3 regions of the Streptomyces sp. NPDC053665 genome follow, and region 2 is predicted to be linked to each of the others. Evidence: riboswitches for the same ligand, from Rfam matches in the RefSeq annotation. Region 2 holds a riboswitch; each other region holds the start of a gene.
The links. A riboswitch is a leader RNA that binds a small molecule or an ion and turns the genes downstream of it on or off. The one in region 2 is predicted to bind cyclic di-AMP.
Positions count from the first base shown of each region.

Region 1 (6,302 bases), on a different contig from region 2:
GCGACGGCTACTCCACGACCGTCGCGGCCTCCCTGGGCGCGGGGCTCGGCACCTGCCGCCGGGTCGCGAACGACTTCGACCTGCACAGCGCCGTCGGCCGGGGCACCGTCGTACTGGCCCGGATCGACCACGGGATCGCCGTGCGGCACCCGGGGACGTCCGCGCCGCCCCCGCACGCCGGCGGTGTCAACGTCCCCCTGGGCCGGGCGGCCCACTCCGGCGACGCCTGGGCCCGTGTCCGCGCCGGGGACCGGCTGACCCTGCTGCTCGCCGACGGGCTCGGCCACGGGGAGAAGGCCGCCGAGGCCTCCACCGCGGCGGTGACCGCGCTGCGCGACCTGGCCGAGCTGCCGCCGCCGGAGATCCTGCGGCGTCTGGGCCCGGCTCTGCGCCCCACCCGGGGGGCTGCCGTCGCCGTGGCGCAGGCCGATCTGTCCGCGGGGCGGCTGGACTTCGCCGGGATCGGCAACGTCGGCGCCCGGCTGCGCACCGGCGGGGAGTGGCGGCCGCTGCTGTCCCGGCCCGGCATCGTGGGCGCCCAGGCGCCGGCCGACGTCCCCGTGCAGAGCGGGCCGTGGCACGAGGACAGCATGCTGGTGCTGCACAGCGATGGTCTGCCCAGCCGCTGGAGCCCGCCCGAGGACGTGCTCCTGACCTGCGACCCGGCGGTGGTCGCCGCGGTGGTGCTGCGCGACTCGGGCAGCGCGGCCCGGCCGGTGAGTGACGACACGTGCGTGGCGGTGCTGAAGGGGGGCCCGCCCGGGGCGTGAGGGCCGGGGTGGCGGCGGGGGACCGGCCGTTCCGTCGGACCGGACTTCTCACGGGCCCGGTGGCTCGCCGGCCCGGGGAGGCGTGTGGTGCTGGGCGGCCAGGAAGGCGCGCAATCCCCTTTTCAGTGCCTCCCGTTCGGCCGGCCGCATCGCGGCCACGGTGACGGTGAGGGCGTGGGTGCGGCGAGCGGCGACGTCGCTCAGGACGTTGCGGCCGTGCGGGGTGAGCCGGAGCTGGACCTCACGGCGGGTGTCCGGGTGCGGGGCCCGTTCCAGCAGGCCGGCCGCCGCGAGCCGGTCGCAGAGGCGGCTGGCGGTGGGCAGGCCGATGTCCAGCCGCTCCGCCAGGGCGGTGAGGTTGAGTCCGGGTGCGGTCTGCACCGCGCGCAGCGCCCGCAACTGATGCGGGGACAGCCGCAGGGACGCCTCCTGGGCCGCGACCGTCCACAGGGCCGCCAGGCTGTCCACCGCATCGGCGATCTGCGAGGCGACGGCTTCCGGGCCCTCGCCCGGCCCCCTGGCCCGGTGGTCACCGGGCCCGCCGAATCCGGTCACAAAACGGTCACTTTCCATAAGCTCCGGGTGCTGTGGAGGTCGCCCTCTTGCAAAGGCTGTACCCGAAGAGCCGAGCGGCAAGCAGACCGTTGCACGGCCGTCCCCGGCCGGACGGCGGTTCGGCCGGCGCCGAGTTCCGCCGGTGCGGCCGGCGGCGGGGGGTGCCGTCCACGTCCGGCCGGGTGACCGCGTAAGACTTGGCCACGTCCCACTCTGCCCGTCCAGCCCCGTCCCGCCCCACCCGTGCCAGTCCCGCCCGTCCCGTCCAGTCCCGCCCTTCCGACCAGCCGCGGAGCGTCGATGCCTCACCCGTACGTCCTGCTGTCCGCCGCCGTCTCCCTCGACGGCTACCTGGACGACACCGGACCCGAACGCCTGCTCCTGTCGAGCCCGGCCGACTTCGACCGGGTCGACGAGGTGCGCGCGTCCGTCGACGCGATCCTGGTCGGCGCGGGCACGATCCGGGCCGACAACCCCCGCCTCCTGGTCAACTCCCCGCAGCGCCGCGCCGCCCGTGCCGCCGCGGGCCGGTCCGAGTACCCCCTCAAGGTCACCGTCAGCGGCACCGGCGACCTCGACCCGGACGCCAACTTCTGGCACACCGGCGGCGAGAAGGTCCTCTACACCACCGACGAGGGCGCGCGGCGCGCCCGCGCCCTCGGCCTCGCCACCGACGTCGTCCCCCTGGGCGCGCGCCTCGACTGGCGCCGGCTCCTCACCCACCTGCACGACGTGCGGGGCGTGCGGCGGCTGATGGTCGAGGGCGGCGGCCTGATCCACACCCAGCTGCTCACCCAGGAGCTCGCCGACGAGATCCAGCTGGTCCTCGCCCCGCTCTTCGTGGGCGACCCCGCCGCGCCCCGCCTCTTCGGCCCCGGCGGCTACCCGCCCGGCCGGCTGCGGCTGCTCGACACCCGCCGGATCGAGGACGTCGTCCTGATGCGCTACGAACCGACCGCCCCCGGCACCGGGCCGCTCCCGGTCGCCGCCGACCATCACTGGCTGGCCGCGGCCTGCGAGCTGGCGGAGCACTGCCCGCCCTCCGGGACCGCGTTCAGCGTCGGGGCGGTGGTGGTCGCGGCCGACGGCACCGAACTGGCCCGCGGCCACTCACGCGAGGGCGGCGACCCGGTCGTGCACGCCGAGGAGGCGGCCCTGGCCAAGCTCGACCCGGCCGACCCCAGGCTGGCCGGGGCGACCGTCTACAGCAGCCTCGAACCCTGCGCCCGCCGCGCCTCGCGCCCGGCACCCTGCGCCCGGCTGATCCTCGACGCGGGCGTGCGGCGGGTCGTCACGGCCTGGCGCGAGCCGGACACCTTCGTGGCCGGGGCCGACGGCAGCGGAGTCCTGGCCGCCGGGGGAGCGCAGGTCGTCGTCCTGTCCGAGCACGAGGAGCGGGCCAAGGCGCCGAACCGGCATCTGGTGACCTGAGCGCAGCACCGGTACGGGGTGTGCGCGAGGCGTCCCGCGGATGGCGTACACTGGTGAACACAACGACGCGGGGTGGAGCAGCTCGGTAGCTCGCTGGGCTCATAACCCAGAGGTCGCAGGTTCAAATCCTGTCCCCGCTACTGAAGGCCGAGGGCCGGAATCCGAAAGGGTTCCGGCCCTCGATGCGTCGTCCCTCCGGCCTCATGGGCCTTTTCTCTCCGGCCTTCCGGGCCGTTTCCCTCCAGCCGTCGACCGGCCGTCACACACGGTGAGTGAACCGCCTCACAGCGCATAACAACTGACACACCGTCAAGTACCGTGCGAGGCCCGGGAGGCGGTCAACTCGCCCGATTCACCCCGGTCATGGCAGGTTGGTCCGCGCGAAAAAGGTTAATGATCAAGCGGAAGCGCTGGAATACGCACCGCGCCATCCATTAACGTTCGATAACGCAGCGCGGTCGTCCCAGCCGTCACAGAAGGCGGCTCCGTGCGCACGCGCCGAATCCCGCGAGGGAACCGGGGAACCACCACTTGGGGTGAATCGGGCGGATGCCGCCGTGGCAGCACGGCAGGTATACGCGCGTAGGAGACCTTCCTGCTCCGAACCCGTCAGCTAACCCGGTAGGCGAGAAGGAAGGAAAGGAGCACGCCCACGTGGCGTCCAACCGGCCTGCCCCCGCTGCCCCGTTCGCGGCGGACCAGCGCGACCCCGAGACCTTCGGCTTCGGCCGTCAGCGCACCGACGAGGGCCCGTTCCAGGAGTGGAACCCCACCGCGGAGTCCATCCGCCCCGTCCGTGGCCGGCACCGCGTCTCCAAGCAGCGCGGCGGAGGACTCGCCCGCAGCTCCACCGTCCTCGGTGTCGGCGTCATAGCCGCCGTCGGCGCGGGCGGCATGGCCAGCGCCCAGACCGGCAAGCCGCCGGTGTCGATCTCCGTCCCGGACCTTCCCTCGGTGGGTTCCCTCCTCTCGGACGACGACACCCCCGAAGGTTCCGCCACCCCGCTCAGCAGCCTGGGCACCACGACCGCCGAGGCCGAGCCGGGCACCGACGGCGCCGGTGAGGCCCTGCGCGCCCGGATCATGGCCCAGGTCGAGCACCAGCAGGACCAGATCGACACCAAGGCCGCCCAGGACGCCGCGGCCGCCGCCGAGAAGGCGGCCCAGGAGGCCGTCGCCAAGGCCGAGAAGGAGGCCAAGGCCAAGGCCGCCGAGGCGAAGAAGAAGGCGGAGGAGGCGGCCGAGAAGAAGGCCGAGGCCGAGCGGCTCGCCGCCCTCGCGAAGCAGTACACGCTGCCGACCTCCTCGTACACCCTCACCTCCACCTTCGGCCAGGCCGGCGCCTACTGGTCCTCCGGCTACCACACCGGCCTCGACTTCGCCGCCCCCACGGGCACGCCGATCAAGGCGGTCCACAGCGGCACCATCACCGAGGCGGGCTGGAACGGCTCCTACGGCTACAAGACCGTCCTCACCCTCGATGACGGCACCGAGATCTGGTACGCGCACCAGTCGTCGATCGGCGTCAGCGTCGGCCAGAAGGTCGGCACGGGCGACGTCATCGGCCGCGTCGGCGCCACCGGCAACGTCACCGGCGCCCACCTCCACCTCGAAGTCCACTCCAGCGGCTCCGCGAGCGGCATCGACCCCATGGCGTGGCTGCGGGGCAAGGGACTCACCCCGTAGACGCACCGCGCCCGTCGAAGCACCGGCAGCCCTGACGACGACCCCCCGGCGTCAGGGCTGCCGGTTTTCGGTGACCGGGGTGTTTGCCCGGGTTCGTTTGCCCGGGTTTGTTTGCCCGGGTTTTGTGCGGCTCCCGGAATGGGCCGTTCCGTACGGTCGTTGACGCCGGGTATGACTGCTACGACGACTCTGCGCAAGCTCGGCTCCTCCGACCTCGAGGTCTTCCCGCTCGCCCTCGGCGGCAACGTCTTCGGCTGGACCGCCGACGAGGACCGGTCCTTCGCCGTCCTCGACGCCTACACCGCGGCCGGTGGCAACTTCGTCGACACCGCCGACGTCTACTCGGCGTGGGTCGACGGCAACCGGGGCGGTGAGTCCGAGACCATCCTCGGCCGGTGGCTCCGGGCGCGCGGGAACCGCTCCGAGGTCGTCGTCGCCACGAAGGTGAGCCAGCACCCCGACTTCCAGGGGCTGTCCGCCGCCACCATCAAGGCCGCCGCCGACGCCTCCCTGCGCCGGCTGGGTACCGACCACATCGACCTGTACTACACCCACTACGACCGGCCCGAGGTGCCCGTCGAGGAGATCATCGGCGCCCTCGACGCGCTCGTGAAGGCCGGCAAGGTGCGGCACATCGCCGCCTCCAACATCTCCGCGGAGCGGCTGCGGGAGTCCCTGGAGTTCTCCGACCGCGAGGGACTGGCCCGCTACGTCGCCCTCCAGCCCCACTACAACCTGGTCTCCCGCGACACCTACGAGGGCGGGCTCCAGGACCTCGCCGAGCGCAGCGGCCTCGCGGCCGTGCCGTACTACGCCCTCGCGTCGGGCTTCCTCACGGGCAAGTACCGGCCCGGCACGACCGTCGAGAGCGCGCGGGCCGGGGGCGCGGCCAGGCACCTGGAGACGGAGCGCGGGCGCCGGGTGCTCGACGCGCTCGACGAGATCGCCGCGGCGCACGAGGTGCCGGTGGCGACGGTCGCCCTGGCGTGGCTCGCCGCCCGGCCGACCGTCGTCGCGCCGATCGCCTCCGCGCGGACGGTGGAGCAGCTGCCGGCGCTGGTGGGGGTGGCGCGGCTGACCCTGACGGAGGCGGAGACCGCCCGGCTCGACGAGGCCTCCGCCTGACGGAGCGAGGGGGAGCGGCGGCTCAGCGACGGCTGCGTGGCGGCTCAGCGGCGGCTGCGTGGTGGCTGCGTGGTGGCTGAGTGGTGGCTGCGTGGTGGCTGAGCGGCGGTTTTGGAGCGGCTCAGTAGCGGCTCCGTGGCGGCTCAGGAGCGGTAGGGGTTGTACGCCGGGTGGGGAGCCGGCCGGTGGGGCTGGCCGTACGCGCCGTGCGCGCTGTTTGCGCCGTATGCGCCGTACACCCCGTGCACCGGCCAGGGCGGCGCCATCGCCGGGGGTGGCGGGGAGGTCACCCGGGCCGCGTGGACCAGGGCCGGGCGGGCCGCCTCCCGGCGCCGCCACAGCTCGCCGAGCAGTTCCTGCTCGCGGACGGTGAACCCGGCGCCGGCCCGGCCGCGGCGGGCCCGGTGCCGGAGGAACGCGAGGGACGTCGCGTACGCCTCGTACCGGGCCACCTCGCGCGCCGCGGCCCTGCCCGCGTGGCGCCGGGCGTGGGCGCGGGCGATCCGCCGGGCCCGCATCGAGCCCAGCGCGTACGGCTCCGCCGGGTCCAGCCAGCCGGCCACCGCGTACGCGGGCAACTCCTCGCGCACGGTCCGCAGCTCCCGTTGCCGGGTCCAGATCACCAGCCAGGTCAGCAGGCCGAAGATCGGCACCATGAACGCCGCGTACACGGCGAAGAAGCCGTACTCGCCGAACGACGCGGAGCCGTTCCACATCGCGTGCATGCCCATCGCC
Region 1 is NZ_JBVJKK010000005.1:21,133-27,434, reverse strand. It holds gene ACZ6ZN_RS20155 (SpoIIE family protein phosphatase) at 1-770, shown strand, start outside; gene ACZ6ZN_RS20150 (MarR family winged helix-turn-helix transcriptional regulator) at 819-1,325, opposite strand; gene ACZ6ZN_RS20145 (dihydrofolate reductase family protein) at 1,626-2,756, shown strand; tRNA gene ACZ6ZN_RS20140 (tRNA-Met) at 2,823-2,896, shown strand; cyclic di-AMP (ydaO/yuaA leader) riboswitch at 3,243-3,398, shown strand; gene ACZ6ZN_RS20135 (M23 family metallopeptidase) at 3,411-4,442, shown strand; gene ACZ6ZN_RS20130 (aldo/keto reductase) at 4,614-5,567, shown strand; gene ACZ6ZN_RS20125 (PrsW family intramembrane metalloprotease) at 5,711-6,302, opposite strand, start outside.
Region 1: linked by a shared signal. The riboswitch ahead of ACZ6ZN_RS20135 (M23 family metallopeptidase) and the one ahead of ACZ6ZN_RS07110 (M23 family metallopeptidase) in region 2 are both predicted to bind cyclic di-AMP.

Region 2 (6,302 bases):
CGCGTCGCAGCGGTCGTCGGCGAGCGCCCGGGACAGGGCCGCGTGGAAGTCCGCCGCCGACGCCGCCGTGGTGAGGTCCTGCGGCGGGTGCGGCCGCAGGCCCTCGGCCAGGCACGCGTCGTAGGTGAGCAGGCCGAGCGACTCCGAGTTGCCGAGGATGGCCACCCGGGGTCCGGCGGGCAGTGGCTGGCGCGCCAGCAGCAGGCCCGCGTCCACCAGGTCGGTGATGGTGTCGACGCGTATCACCCCGGCCTGCCGCAGCAGGGCCGAGACGGTCGCGTGCGGCAGGCGCGTCGCCCGCACGGCATGCCCCTGGGGGGCGGCGCCGTGCCGGGCGCCCTGGACGACGACCAGGGGCTTGGCGGCGGCGGTGCGCCGGGCGAGGCGGGTGAACTTGCGGGGGTTGCCGATGGACTCCAGGTACATCAGGACCACGTCCGTGTCGGGGTCCTCGTACCAGTACTGCAGGACGTCGTTGCCGGAGACGTCGGCGCGGTTGCCCGAGGAGACGAACGTGGACACGCCGGTCACGCCCGTGACGCCGCCGCCGCGCCGGTGCAGCCGGGACAGCAGGGCCACGCCGATGGCACCGGACTGGGCGAACATCCCGATGCGGCCCGGGCGCGGCACCTCGGGGGCGAGGGAGGCGTTGAGCCGCACCCGGGGCGAGGTGTTGATGACGCCGAAGGCGTTGGGCCCGATGATGCGCATGCCGTACGTGCGGGCCTGCCGGACGAGCGCACGCTGGCGCTCGCGCCCTTCGAGCCCGCTCTCGGCGTAGCCGGCGGACACCACGACCAGTCCCTGCACCCCGTGTTCGCCGCACTCGGCGACGACCTCGGGCACGTGCTCGGCGGGCACGGCGACGACCGCGAGGTCGACCGGGCCGTCGATGTCGCGCACCGACCGGTGGGCGGGCACCCCGTCGAGTTCCTTCTGCTCGTCGGGCAGGGCCCTGTTCACGGCGTACAGGCGGCCGGTGTAGCCGGCGTCGCGGATGTTGCCGAGGACGCTGCGCCCCACGCCGCCGGGGGTGCGTCCCGCGCCGATGACGGCGACCGAGCCGGGCGCCAGCAGCCGCTGCACCGAGCGGGCCTCCGCGCGGTGCTCGCGCGCGTACTGCACGGCCAGGGAGCGGTCGGTGGGTTCGAGGTCGAACTCCAGACGGACCACGCCGTCCTCGAAGCTGCGCTTCTGGGTGTACCCGGCGTCCGTGAACACCTTGATCATCTTGGTGTTCGCGGGCAGCACCTCGGCGGCGAACCGGCGGATGCCGCGCTCCCGGGCGACCGCGGCGATGTGCTCGAGCAGGGCGGAGGCGACTCCGCGGCCCTGGTGGGCGTCCTGGACGAGGAAGGCGACCTCGGCCTCGTCGGCGGGAGCGGACGCGGGCGTTCCGTCGGCGCCGATGCGGTCGTAGCGTACGGTGGCGATGAACTCGCCGCCGACCGTGGCCGCGAGTCCCACCCGGTCCACGAAGTCGTGGTGCGTGAAGCGGTGGACATCCTTGGCGGACAGGCGAGGGTACGGCGCGAAGAAGCGGTAGTACTTCGACTCGTCGGAGACCTGCTCGTAGAAGCTGACGAGGCGATCGGCGTCATCGACGGTGATGGGCCGGATGCGTGCGGTGCCACCGTCGCGCAGCACCACGTCGGCCTCCCAGTGGGCGGGGTACTCGTGCCGGTCCGGCGAGGTCTGCATGGGCCCCAGAGTACGGCTCGCGTCCGACAGCGGCGCGGGGCAGTCTGTGGAGGGCGTCGGTCGGGTCGAGGCCGCGATCCGATCTCCGCCCCGGGGCGGTGGCACGACAGGGCCGCTCCCGGTGGGCTTCACGTGTGGGAAACTGGTCTAGACAACCCGGAACACCGAAGGGCAGCAACACATGGCTGAGCGCCGCGTCAACGTCGGCTGGGCCGAGGGCCTCCACGCCCGCCCCGCCTCCATCTTCGTCCGAGCCGCCACGGCCACAGGCGTCCCGGTGACGATCGCCAAGGCTGACGGCAACCCCGTCAACGCGGCCTCGATGCTGGCCGTCCTGGGTCTGGGCGCCCAGGGCGGCGAGGAGATCGTCCTCGCCTCCGACGCCGAGGGCGCGGACGCCGCCCTGGACCGGCTGGCCAAGCTGGTTGCCGAGGGTCTCGAGGAACTGCCCGAGACCGTCTGATGTGAGAGCGCCTCTCCGGCGCGTGCGGGGCCCATTCGGTGTCGACCGGATGGGCCCTTCGCATTTCGGGGCTGCATTTCCGTGCACGCACACGCACGGCCGCATGCGCGGGATGCCGCATTTTCAGGAACAGGGCAGCGGACATGCGGAATTCCGGCGCTCCGGAAATTCCCTGCTCTTTGTATACGGCTCTCGCGTTAAATCCGCGGGCTCGCCGTGTTGACGGGATGTTGCGAGTTCCTCACCCGCCCGGCGCGCTCCCCGGCCGAGCCGGACCGCAGGCGGTGGGCGGCGGTCGCGCGCTCGACGTGCAGGGCCGCGGCCGCCCGCGCGCGCTCGCCGTCGCCGCGCGCCACGGCGTCCACGATCGCGCCGTGCTCGTTCCACGACTCCACCGGGCCGGGCGGCGCCTCGACCGTGTACATCCAGGCGATCTTGTGCCGGAGCTGGGTGAGCACCGCGGTCAGCGCGGGGCTCCCGCAGGCCTGGGCCAGCGTCTCGTGGAACCAGCCGTCCAGGGAGCGCAGGTCGTCGCCGCCGCCCTGGCGCGCCCGCTCCCGGCCCAGCCGGACCAGGCCGCGCAGGACCTTGAGATGGGCCTCGGTGCGGCGCTGCGCGGCCCGGGCCGCACCGAGCGGCTCCAGCAGCAGCCGCATCTGCAGCAGGTCGGCGGCCTCCTGCTCGGTGGGTTCGGCGACGCAGGCGCCCGCGTGCCGTCTGGTCACCACGAAGCCCTCGGCCTCCAGGGTGCGCAGGGCCTCCCGCACGGGAACGCGGGAGACGCCGTAGCGGCGGGCCAGCAGCTCCTCGGTGAGCCGGGCCCCGCGCGCGTGGACGCCGGCGACGATGTCGTCCCGGATGGCGGTGCACACCGAGTGCGCGGGAATGCGCATGACCGACCTCCGTCTGATTCCCGGGGAAAACGCCGACGCGCGCTCCACGGCTCTTCATTGCGAGTGACTCTATGGCAATGTGCCGCACTTTCCGGCGGCGGACGGAAATCAGGGAGAAGTTTTTGGACGACGAGCCGTCCGGGACGCGAAAAGCCCCGGCCTGCGGGCCGGGGCTTTCACGGAACTCGGGGTGACGTCAGAGGTTGACGCCGTGCGAGCGGAGGTAGGCGACGGGGTCCATGTCGGAGCCGTACTCGGGGCTCGTGCGGGCCTCGAAGTGCAGGTGCGGGCCGGTGACGTTGCCGGTCGCGCCGGACAGGCCGATCTGCTGACCGGGGGTGACCTGCTGGCCGACCGAGACGCCGATGGACGACAGGTGGCCGTACTGGGTGTACGTGCCGTCGTTCATCTTGATCACGACCTGGTTGCCGTACGCGCCGCCCCAGCCGGCCTCGACGACCGTACCGGCGCCGACGGAGTGGACCGAGGTGCCGGTCGCGGCGTGGAAGTCGACGCCGGTGTGGCTGCCGGAGGACCACAGGCCACTGCTGGCCTGGTAGCTGGTCGACACGTACGAGCCGGAGATCGGGGACACGAAGGTGTTCAGGCGCTTGCGCTCGGCCTCGCGGGCGGCGCGCTCCTTGGCCTCGCGCGCCTTCTCGGCGGCTTCCTTGGCCTTCTTGGCCGCCTCGGCGGCCCGCTCGCGCGCGGCCTCCTCGGCCTTCTTCTTCGCGGCGGCCTCCTCGGCCGCCTGCTTCTGCGCGACGGCCTGGGCGTCGATCTGCTCGGCGACGGTGTCGCCCATGGTGACGACGGGGGTGAGACCGGTCTGCTCGGGAGCCGGCTCGGCGGCGAAGGCGGCCGGAGCGGCCACGGTGCCGATGACGCCGGTCGTGGCGAGAGCCGCGACGCCCGCCGCACGGGCCGTGCCGCGCTGGAGGCGGCTGGGGCGACGGTGCTTCCCGGTGGCGCGGGTGAACGCCATGAAGTGGCTGGTCCTTTCCTTCCTTCTCGCCTACCGGGTTAGCTGACGGGTTCGGAGCAGGAAGGTCTCCTACGGACCCCCTCGCGGCTCGCGCGGGCGTCCGATTCACCCCAGGGACTGCGGTTGGGTCCCCGGCTCCCCTGGCTCGCGCCGTACGGGGACTCGGCGATGACTGTCCGGTGCCGCGGGTGCGGCGCACTGCCTGACGAACAGCCCGGATGACGCTAAGCGGCGCCGCTTTCAATTCCCAAACGAAACCCGCCTTTTGTAGCGCATCCCACAGGGCAGACGGGCCTCCTCCGTACCAATTCGGGCATAAGGGAGCCCTGGTGCCTTCGATGACAACCAGGGCTCCCGCGCGCGTGTGCCCTACTCCGCGGTGACGACCGAGACTTCGCCGATGCCGAGGGCCTCGACGGGCGCCTTGATCTGCGTCGCGTCACCGACGAGCACGGTCACCAGACGGTCCACGGGGAAGGCGCTGACGACCGCCGCGGTGGCCTCCACGGTGCCGGTCGCGGCGAGCTGCCGGTACAGCGCCGCCTGGTAGTCGTCGGGCAGGTGCTGCTCGACCTGGTCGGCCAGCGTGGAGGCGACGGCCGCCGCCGTCTCGTACTTCAGCGGCGCGACGCCGACCAGGTTCTGCACGGCGACGTCCCGCTCGGCGTCGGTCAGCCCCTCGGCCGCCAGGGTGCGCAGCACGGTCCACAGGTCCTGCAGGGCGGGACCGGTGTTGGGCGTGTCCACCGAACCGCTGATGGCGAGCATCGAGGCGCCGGTGCCGTCCGGGGCGGACCGCAGGACCTGGGCGAACGCCCGCACCCCGTAGGTGTAGCCCTTCTCCTCGCGCAGCACGCGGTCCAGACGGGACGTCAGGGTGCCGCCGAGGCAGTACGTGCCGAGCACCTGGGCGGGCCAGACGCGGTCGTGCCGGTCCGGGCCGGTGCGGCCGATGAGCAGCTGCGTCTGGACGGCGCCCGGGCGGTGGACGATGACGACCCGGCCCCGGTCGTCGGCGGTGACCGGCGGCACCGGACGCGGCTCGGCACGGGAGCCGGTCCAGGCGCCCAGCGTGTCACCGAGCAGGGCGTCGAGGTCGATGCCGGTGAGGTCGCCGACGACGACGGCGGTGGCCGTGGCGGGCCGGACGTGCTTCTCGTAGAAGCCGCGTACGGCCGCGGAGTCGATCGCGGCGACGGTCTCCTCGCCGCCCTGCCGGGGCCGCGACATGCGCGAGTCCGCCGGGAACAGCTGCCGGGACAGCTCCTTGGCGGCCCGGCGCGAGGGATTGGCCAGCTCGTGCGGGATCTCGTCGAGGCGGTTGCGGACCAGCCGCTCGATCTCGCTGTCCGCGAACGCGGGCGCCCTCAGGGCGTCGGCCAGCAGACCGAGCCCCTTCTCGAGCCGGGAGGCCGGGACCTCCAGGCTGATCCGGACCCCGGGGTGGTCGGCGTGCGCGTCCAGGGTGGCGCCCGCGCGCTCCAGTTCGGCCGCGAACTCCTCGGCGGAGTGCTTGTCGGTGCCCTCGGAGAAGGCCCGCGCCATGATCGTGGCGACGCCGTCCAGGCCGGCCGGCTCGGCGTCCAGGGGCGCGTGCAGCAGCACCTCGACGGCGACGACCTGCTGGCCGGGGCGGTGGCAGCGCAGGACCGTCAGGCCGTTGCCGAGAGTGCCGCGCTCCGGGGCCGGGAAGGCCCAGGGCTTGGCCTCGCCCGCCTGCGGCCGGGGGTGGAAGTCCATCGTGGCGAGCTCGGTCACTTGGCCGCCTCCTCGTTCTCGTCGCCGGCCGCGGGTGCGGTGTCCCCGGCATCGTCGGTCTCGTCGGCGACGGGCTCGTAGACGAGCACCGCGCGGTTGTCGGGGCGCAGGCGGGCCTTGGCGACCTCCTGGACCTCCTCGGCCGTGACCTCCAGCACGCGCTGGACGGCGGTCAGGGCGAGCTGGGGGTCACCGAACAGCACGGCGTACCGGCACAGTTCGTCGGCGCGGCCCGCGACCGTGCCGAGGCGGTCCAGCCACTCGCGCTCCAACTGGGCCTGGGCGCGCTCCATCTCCTCGGCCGTGGGGCCCTCCTCGGCGAACCGGGCGAGCTCCTCGTCGATGGCGGCCTCGATCACCGGCACCTCCACGTCACCGGACGTCTTGACGTCCAGCCAGCCCAGCGAGGGCGCCCCGGCCAGCCGCAGCAGGCCGAACCCGGCCGCGACGGCCGTACGGTCGCGCCGCACCAGGCGGTTGTACAGCCGGGAGGACTCGCCGC
Region 2 is NZ_JBVJKK010000001.1:1,620,143-1,626,444, forward strand. It holds gene ACZ6ZN_RS07095 (bifunctional acetate--CoA ligase family protein/GNAT family N-acetyltransferase) at 1-1,701, opposite strand, end outside; gene ACZ6ZN_RS07100 (HPr family phosphocarrier protein) at 1,883-2,164, shown strand; gene ACZ6ZN_RS07105 (GntR family transcriptional regulator) at 2,362-3,057, opposite strand; gene ACZ6ZN_RS07110 (M23 family metallopeptidase) at 3,254-4,042, opposite strand; cyclic di-AMP (ydaO/yuaA leader) riboswitch at 4,056-4,220, opposite strand; gene ACZ6ZN_RS07115 (M16 family metallopeptidase) at 4,412-5,800, opposite strand; gene ACZ6ZN_RS07120 (M16 family metallopeptidase) at 5,797-6,302, opposite strand, start outside.

Region 3 (6,302 bases), on a different contig from region 2:
GCCAGCCCTCCACGTCGGCCAGGGTGTGGGAGCGCCGGACGATGAGCCGTGCGATGCGGTGGGTCTCGTCGCGCTCGGAGCTGAGCGCGTGCCGGACGGCGGTCGCCGTCTCGTAGCCCGCCCGGGCCGACATGGCCCGTACGCGCGGGCTGTTGTAGCCGTGCGGATAGGCGAGGTGGCGCACCTCGTGCCCGAGGGCGTCCTCCAGCACCGCCTTGGACGTGCGCAGTTCGTAGGCCAGGTCCTTCGCGGACAGGGTGTCGAGCTGGGCGTGCGTGACGGTGTGACTGCCGATCTCCATGCCGGAACGTTCCAGCTCCACTGCCCGGTCCAGGGTCATCATCGCGGCGGGCGGCAGCAGACTGCGGCCGCCCGGGGTGAGGGCGCCGGTGGTCAGGTAGGCGGTGGCGGGCAGGTCCCGCCGGGCCAGCGCCTCGGCGGTGGGGCCGGGCAGGTCGGCGAACCCGTCGTCGAAGGTGAGCAGCACGGGCCGCGGCGGCAGCGGTGCCCGCCCGGCCAGGTGGTCGGCGAGCACGCTGATCGTGACGGGCGTGCGCCCGCTGCGCACGACCGCGTCCAGATGCGCGGCGAACTGCTTCGGCGTCACCGTGAACTCGGCGATCCAGTCCGGCGGATCGTCGCGGACGCAGTGGTAGAGGAACACCGGGACGACCGCGCGGCCCCCCGTCCCGTCCGCCGTGCCGTCCCCCGTCCCGTCCCGTGTGCCGTCCGCCGTACCGTCCCCCGTGCCCGGTCCCGTCCGGTCCCCGCCGCCCGTCCTCATCTCGCCCCCCGCGCCGCCGCCCGCAGCGCCCGCCGCGCCCTGAGGTAGCCGACCGGGCCGTAGAGCATGCCCCGGCGCTGCAACCGGGACAGCCGTCGCGGCCAGGGGTGGGTCCGCACGTCGTGGTCGCCCGGTGTGCCCCCGCCCGGCGTCTCACGGACGGCCGTCAGCGCGCGGGCGTGGGCGAGGCCGCGCGGCAGCCGCGCGAGGAACGCCGGCAGCAGCCCGGGCCGGTTCACCAGGACCGCCGTGAGGTAGGCGGTGAGCCCGGCCCCGTAGCCGTAGGCCTGGGTCTCCAGGTCCCGCCAGGTCTCCCGGTGGTGGTGCCAGACCAGGGCGTACGGCGTGTAGTGCAGCCGGTGGCCCTGGGCCAGGACGCGGACGAAGCCGTACAGGTCGTCCCCGCCCCGGGCGGCCGTCCCCGCCCCGGTGGCCGGGTCGAAACCGCCCACCTCGCGCAGCACCCGGGTCCGGAACGCCATGTTGGCGCCGGAGCCGAACCGCCCCGCCGTGAACGGGAACAGCGGCTCGTCGCCCGGGGGCCTCGCCGGGTCGTACGTCCTCGGGGTGAATCCCTTGGCGAAGCCGCCGTGGCTCTCCAGCAGCACCTGGGCCGGGGTGGTGAGCCGCGCGGGCAGGATCAGGCCGGTGGCGCAGCCGAGCCGGGCGTCCGCGGAGAACGGCGCGGTCAGCTCGGTCAGCCAGCGCGGGTCGGCGACCACGTCGTCGTCGGTGAAGGCCACCACCTCGCCCGTCACGGCGGCCAGCCCCGCGTTGTGCGCGGCTGCGAGCCCCGGAACGGGCTCGCAGACGTACCGCACGCGCTCGGCGTACTTCCGCTCGATCAGCTCCCGCGTCCCGTCCGTCACGGGCGCGTTGTCGACGACGACGATCTCGAAGCGCGGGTGGTCCTGCGCCAGCAGGGAGTCCAGCGCCCTGGCCAGGTGCCCGGTGCGTTCCCGCGTGGCCACCACGACGCTCGTGGACGGCGGCGCCCCGAGCCGCTCCGGCTCCTCGCCGGGTGCCGCCGCGCACTCCACCGCCGCCCGGGCCGCCAGCACGGCCTTCGGGTCCGCCCCCTCGGGTACCCGTGCGAGCAGCGTGCCCACGGGCCTGCCGCCCTTGCGCACCAGCACGAACACCTCGCCGGACGTCACCGGCGCACTGCCCGGACCCGGGACGAGCACCGCCTCCTCGGCACCCAGGTCCAGCTCGGCGACCTGCACCGCCCCGACGGCCAGGAACCGCCGTATCTCTACCCGCGCACGTGCCGTACGGGCCATGCGCCCTCCCCCCCACTCGTGTCAGGTACGGCGCAGCCGGGCCGCGCCCTTCAGGGTCCGTGCCGCCAGTGCCGCCAGCCGCGGCCGGGCGCGGACGAAGCCGTGCGCGCGGCGTACCGGCTCACGGCGCAGCCAGTGCAGTGCCGCGCCCGCCCCCGGCCGCAGCACCGCGCCCTCGTACACGGGCAGTTCGCCCGTCTTCAGTGCGTCCTTGTACTCGGCGGCGCCCCGCCCCAGGTCGAGGGTGGTGACGCCCTCGGCCGCCGCCGCCTCGGCCATGCGCAGATGCAGCACCAGACCGGGCGAGAACCTGGCGAACTCCGGGTCGTAGGCCGGGAACCAGCAGGCCAGGACCGAGGCCGAACGCAGTCCGAAGTGCGCCGCGACGGGCCGCTCACCGGCGTACAGCACGGACAGCGTGCCGCTGCACTGCGCGGCCCGGGTCCGGGCCAGCTGCCCGACGAGCCGGGTGATCCACTCCTGTGCGAACCGGTCCCGGCGGCCGGTCCTGCGGTACTGCGCCGACTTCCACTCCATGAGCGTGCGCAGCGCGGCCGGGTCGCGTTCGTCGAACACGAACCGCAGGGCGCCCACCTGCCGGCCCAGCCGGCGCTCCTTGGCCAGGGTCGTCTTGAGGAACTTCGGCGACTGGCCGCGCAGCACCGACTCGTAGGTCTCGTAGCCCTTCTCCACGTCGATGACGAACGTGGCGTGCTCCTCGGCCGCGTGCCCGACGAACAGCCGCTGCCCCGCCTCCAGGTTGTCGAAGGCGAAACTCGACAGCGAGCAGGCCCGCAGCAGTTCGCCCGTCTCCAGTGCCAGACCCGGCCGCAGGACGGCGCCCTGGGCGTCGGAGACACCGAGCCCGATGGCCCGGCCCTGCCCCAACGGGCCCCGCTCGTACGGCAGGAAGCCGACCGGTTCGGCCCCGTCCCGCACCACGGCGACGCGGGCCTGTGGCCTCACCCGGCCGACGGCCTCGGTGAACTCCGGTTCCATGAAGGGGTTGCGCGGCGCCCCCGATGCGGCGCGCAGCGCACGCCAGCGCTCCCGTTCCTCTTCACCGAGCTCCCCGGGCCCGGCCACACGAATGCGTCCACTGCTCAACCCGACCCCCCGATCAAGTCCCCCCTGGACACAGGGAAGGTACCGCCCGGGACGGTCCCTCGGGTAGGTAGCGGAGCAAGTTGTTGCCAACCGGTGCAGAGGCCCTCAACCGGGCAATCGGCGTCCGCCGCGCGATGAAACGAAGGGGCCCGCTGTCCGTATTCTCTGATCATGGCCGCACCCCTCGCGTATTCACTCATCGCCACTGATCTGGACGGGACGTTGCTGCGCGGCGACGACACCCTGTCCGACCGGTCTCTCGCCGTGCTCGCGCGGGTGGCGGACGCCGGCGCCCAGCACCTCGTGGTGACGGGCCGCCCGGCGCCGAGAGTGCGGCCGCTCCTGGACGACCTGCGCTGCACGGGGCTCGCGGTGTGCGGGCAGGGCGCGCAGGTGTACGACGCCGGCGCGGACCGGCTGCTGTGGTCCATCACGCTGGACCGGGAACTCGCGGAGACGGCCCTCGGCAAGATCGAGGCCGAAGTGGGTCAGGTGTACGCGGCGGTCGACCAGGACGGCGTGGACGGCCTGACGCTGATCGAGCCGGGCTACCTCATGCCGCACCCGACCCTGCCCGCCGTGCGGGTCGACCGGCGCGACGACCTGTGGGGCGAGCCGATCAGCAAGGTGCTGCTGCGCCATCCCTACCTGTCGGACGACGAACTGGCGGCGACGGCCCGGTCGGTGGTCGGCTCACTGGCGACGGTGACGATGTCCGGGCCGGGCACGGTGGAGTTGCAGCCGTGCGGGGTGACCAAGGCGACGGGGCTGGCGCTGGCCGCCGAGCACCTGGGGCTGCGGCCCGCGGACACCCTGGCCTTCGGTGACATGCCCAACGACATCCCGATGTTCGACTGGGCCGCCCGCGGGGTGGCGATGGCCAACGCCCATCCCGAGCTGAAGGCGGTGGCCGACGAGGTCACCGCGTCGAACGAGGACGACGGCATCGCCGTCGTCCTCGAGCGACTGCTGGACGAGGCGGCTCAGTACGGGCCGTTGACGTTGTCGATCGAGCCGTAGCGGTCGGCCGCGTAGTTGCAGGCCGCCGTGATGTTGGCGACCGGGTCGTACGGGTCGAAGGGGGTGCCGTCCACGTGGTACGCGGCGAAGGTCGGGTCGATGACCTGGAGCAGGCCCTTGGACGGGGTGCCCGCGACCGCGTTCGAGTCCCAGTTGTTGATCGCCAGGGGGTTGCCGGACGACTCGCGCATGATGTTGCGGTGGATGCCGTCGTAGGAGCCCGGGATCCCCTTCTGCGCCATGATGTCCAGCGCCTCGCGGATCCAGCCGTCCAGGTTGTCCGCGTAGGTCTTCGTCGAGGCCTGGGTGGCCTGGGCGACGCCGCCGGCGGGCTTCGCGGCCGGCTGGGCGGCGGGCTTCGCGGCCGACTCGGCCGGGGCCGGCGACGTGGTCGCCTTCTTCTCCGGGGCGGCGGCCTCGGCGCCCTTCACCTTCAGCTTCAGACCGGGGTGGATCAGCTTCGGGTTGTCGCCGACGGCGGCGCGGTTGTCCTTGTACAGCTGCTTCCAGCCGCCCTGGACGTCGTACGTGTCGGCGATGCGGTAGAGCGTGTCGCCCTTGGTCACGGTGTACGTGAGCGACTTCGCGGGCTGGGCGGCCTGCGGCAGGACGTGCGCGGCGGGCGCGCTCTGCGGCTCGGCGGCGACGGCGTGGGCCGCGCCGAGGAGCGGGAGGGCCAGGGCCGCCCCGCCGGTGCCGGCTGCGACGACACCACGGGTGATCGGGTTCCTTCGGGGGCGACGGTGCGTGCCTCGTCCGGGCATGGCGATGTTCCTCTCCGGCGCCTGCGAGGTGAGCTGTCGGGTTCGGGCCGGGAGGTGCCCGGCCGCGTACGGCACCGTGTGCCGTGCGCGGCTTCACCCCGAGCCGTTCCGCTGTGCGGACCGGCGACTTACCTGGGTCCCCCGCTCCTGCCCTGCGTGAGTGATCGGTTGATGGGTGTCCGGGCGGTGGCAGGATTCGGCGTCCGCCGGACAGGGCCGGAACGTATGCGAGAGCACATGTCGGGAACAAGCACGGGAGTCACATATGACGCTTGTTGACCTTGGTCGACCGGTATGGGGCACCTTGATCCTTTGCGTTCGCCAAGGCTCAACTCGCTTTCCCGGTGCGGCCGTACGTGTCGCCTTCCAAGGTCGGGCGTGAAAGGGTGGGGGTGACCCAACTCACTGATCACGTCTCGTGGAGCAAATTCCGCAAACAAGGATTTGCATACTCAGAAGGGCAAATCCGGCATGAGCCGCTTGCTCCGGGTAAGTCGATAAATGTCTGTTCTTATGACCTGATCGAAAACATCGCGGTCCTGATCGGATACCACCCGGCCTGTAACCATGGGCGCTGGCGGTGATCGAAACGTGACCGGATACGCTGACTCGAGTGAGGGCAGCGACCTATCGACAATCCGCGTAAGCACCGCCAGACACCAGCAGACAGGAGACCCCTCGTGACCGACGTCGGGCCGTTCGGGCTGAGCGTGCGGGACCAGGCTCTGGAAGCCGATGTCCAGGCCGGACTGACGGCTGTCGAGGAAGGCTTGCTCGAGGCCACCAAGAGCGAGGTGCCCTTCATCACGGAGGCCGCCCAGCACCTGGTGCGCGCCGGCGGCAAGCGGTTCAGGCCGCTGCTGGTGATGCTCGCCGCCCAGTTCGGCGACCGGCACGCGCCGGGCATCGTGCCCTCGGCGGTCGTCGTCGAGCTCACCCACCTCGCCACGCTGTACCACGACGACGTGATGGACGAGGCCGCCGTGCGCCGCGGCGTCGAGAGCGCGAACACCCGCTGGGGCAACTCCGTCGCGGTCCTCACCGGCGACTTCCTCTTCGCCCGCGCCTCGCACATCCTGGCCGATCTCGGCCCGGAGGCCGTGCGGGTGCAGGCCGAGGCGTTCGAACGGCTGGTGACCGGGCAGATCCTGGAGACCGCCGGACCGCAGGACGGCCGCGACCCCGTCGAGCACTACCTCGACGTGCTGGGCGGCAAGACCGGCTCCCTGATCGCCGTGTCCTGCCGCTTCGGCGCGATGATGTCCGGCGCCGACGAGACGGTCGTGCACGTGCTGACGCAGTACGGCGAGCGGCTCGGCGTCGCCTTCCAGCTCGCGGACGACG
Region 3 is NZ_JBVJKK010000003.1:125,267-131,568, forward strand. It holds gene ACZ6ZN_RS13485 (polysaccharide deacetylase family protein) at 1-664, opposite strand, end outside; gene ACZ6ZN_RS13490 (glycosyltransferase family 2 protein) at 781-2,067, opposite strand; gene ACZ6ZN_RS13495 (GNAT family N-acetyltransferase) at 2,089-3,159, opposite strand; gene ACZ6ZN_RS13500 (HAD family hydrolase) at 3,346-4,194, shown strand; gene ACZ6ZN_RS13505 (transglycosylase SLT domain-containing protein) at 4,158-4,958, opposite strand; cyclic di-AMP (ydaO/yuaA leader) riboswitch at 4,962-5,131, opposite strand; gene ACZ6ZN_RS13510 (polyprenyl synthetase family protein) at 5,639-6,302, shown strand, end outside.
Region 3: linked by a shared signal. The riboswitch ahead of ACZ6ZN_RS13505 (transglycosylase SLT domain-containing protein) and the one ahead of ACZ6ZN_RS07110 (M23 family metallopeptidase) in region 2 are both predicted to bind cyclic di-AMP.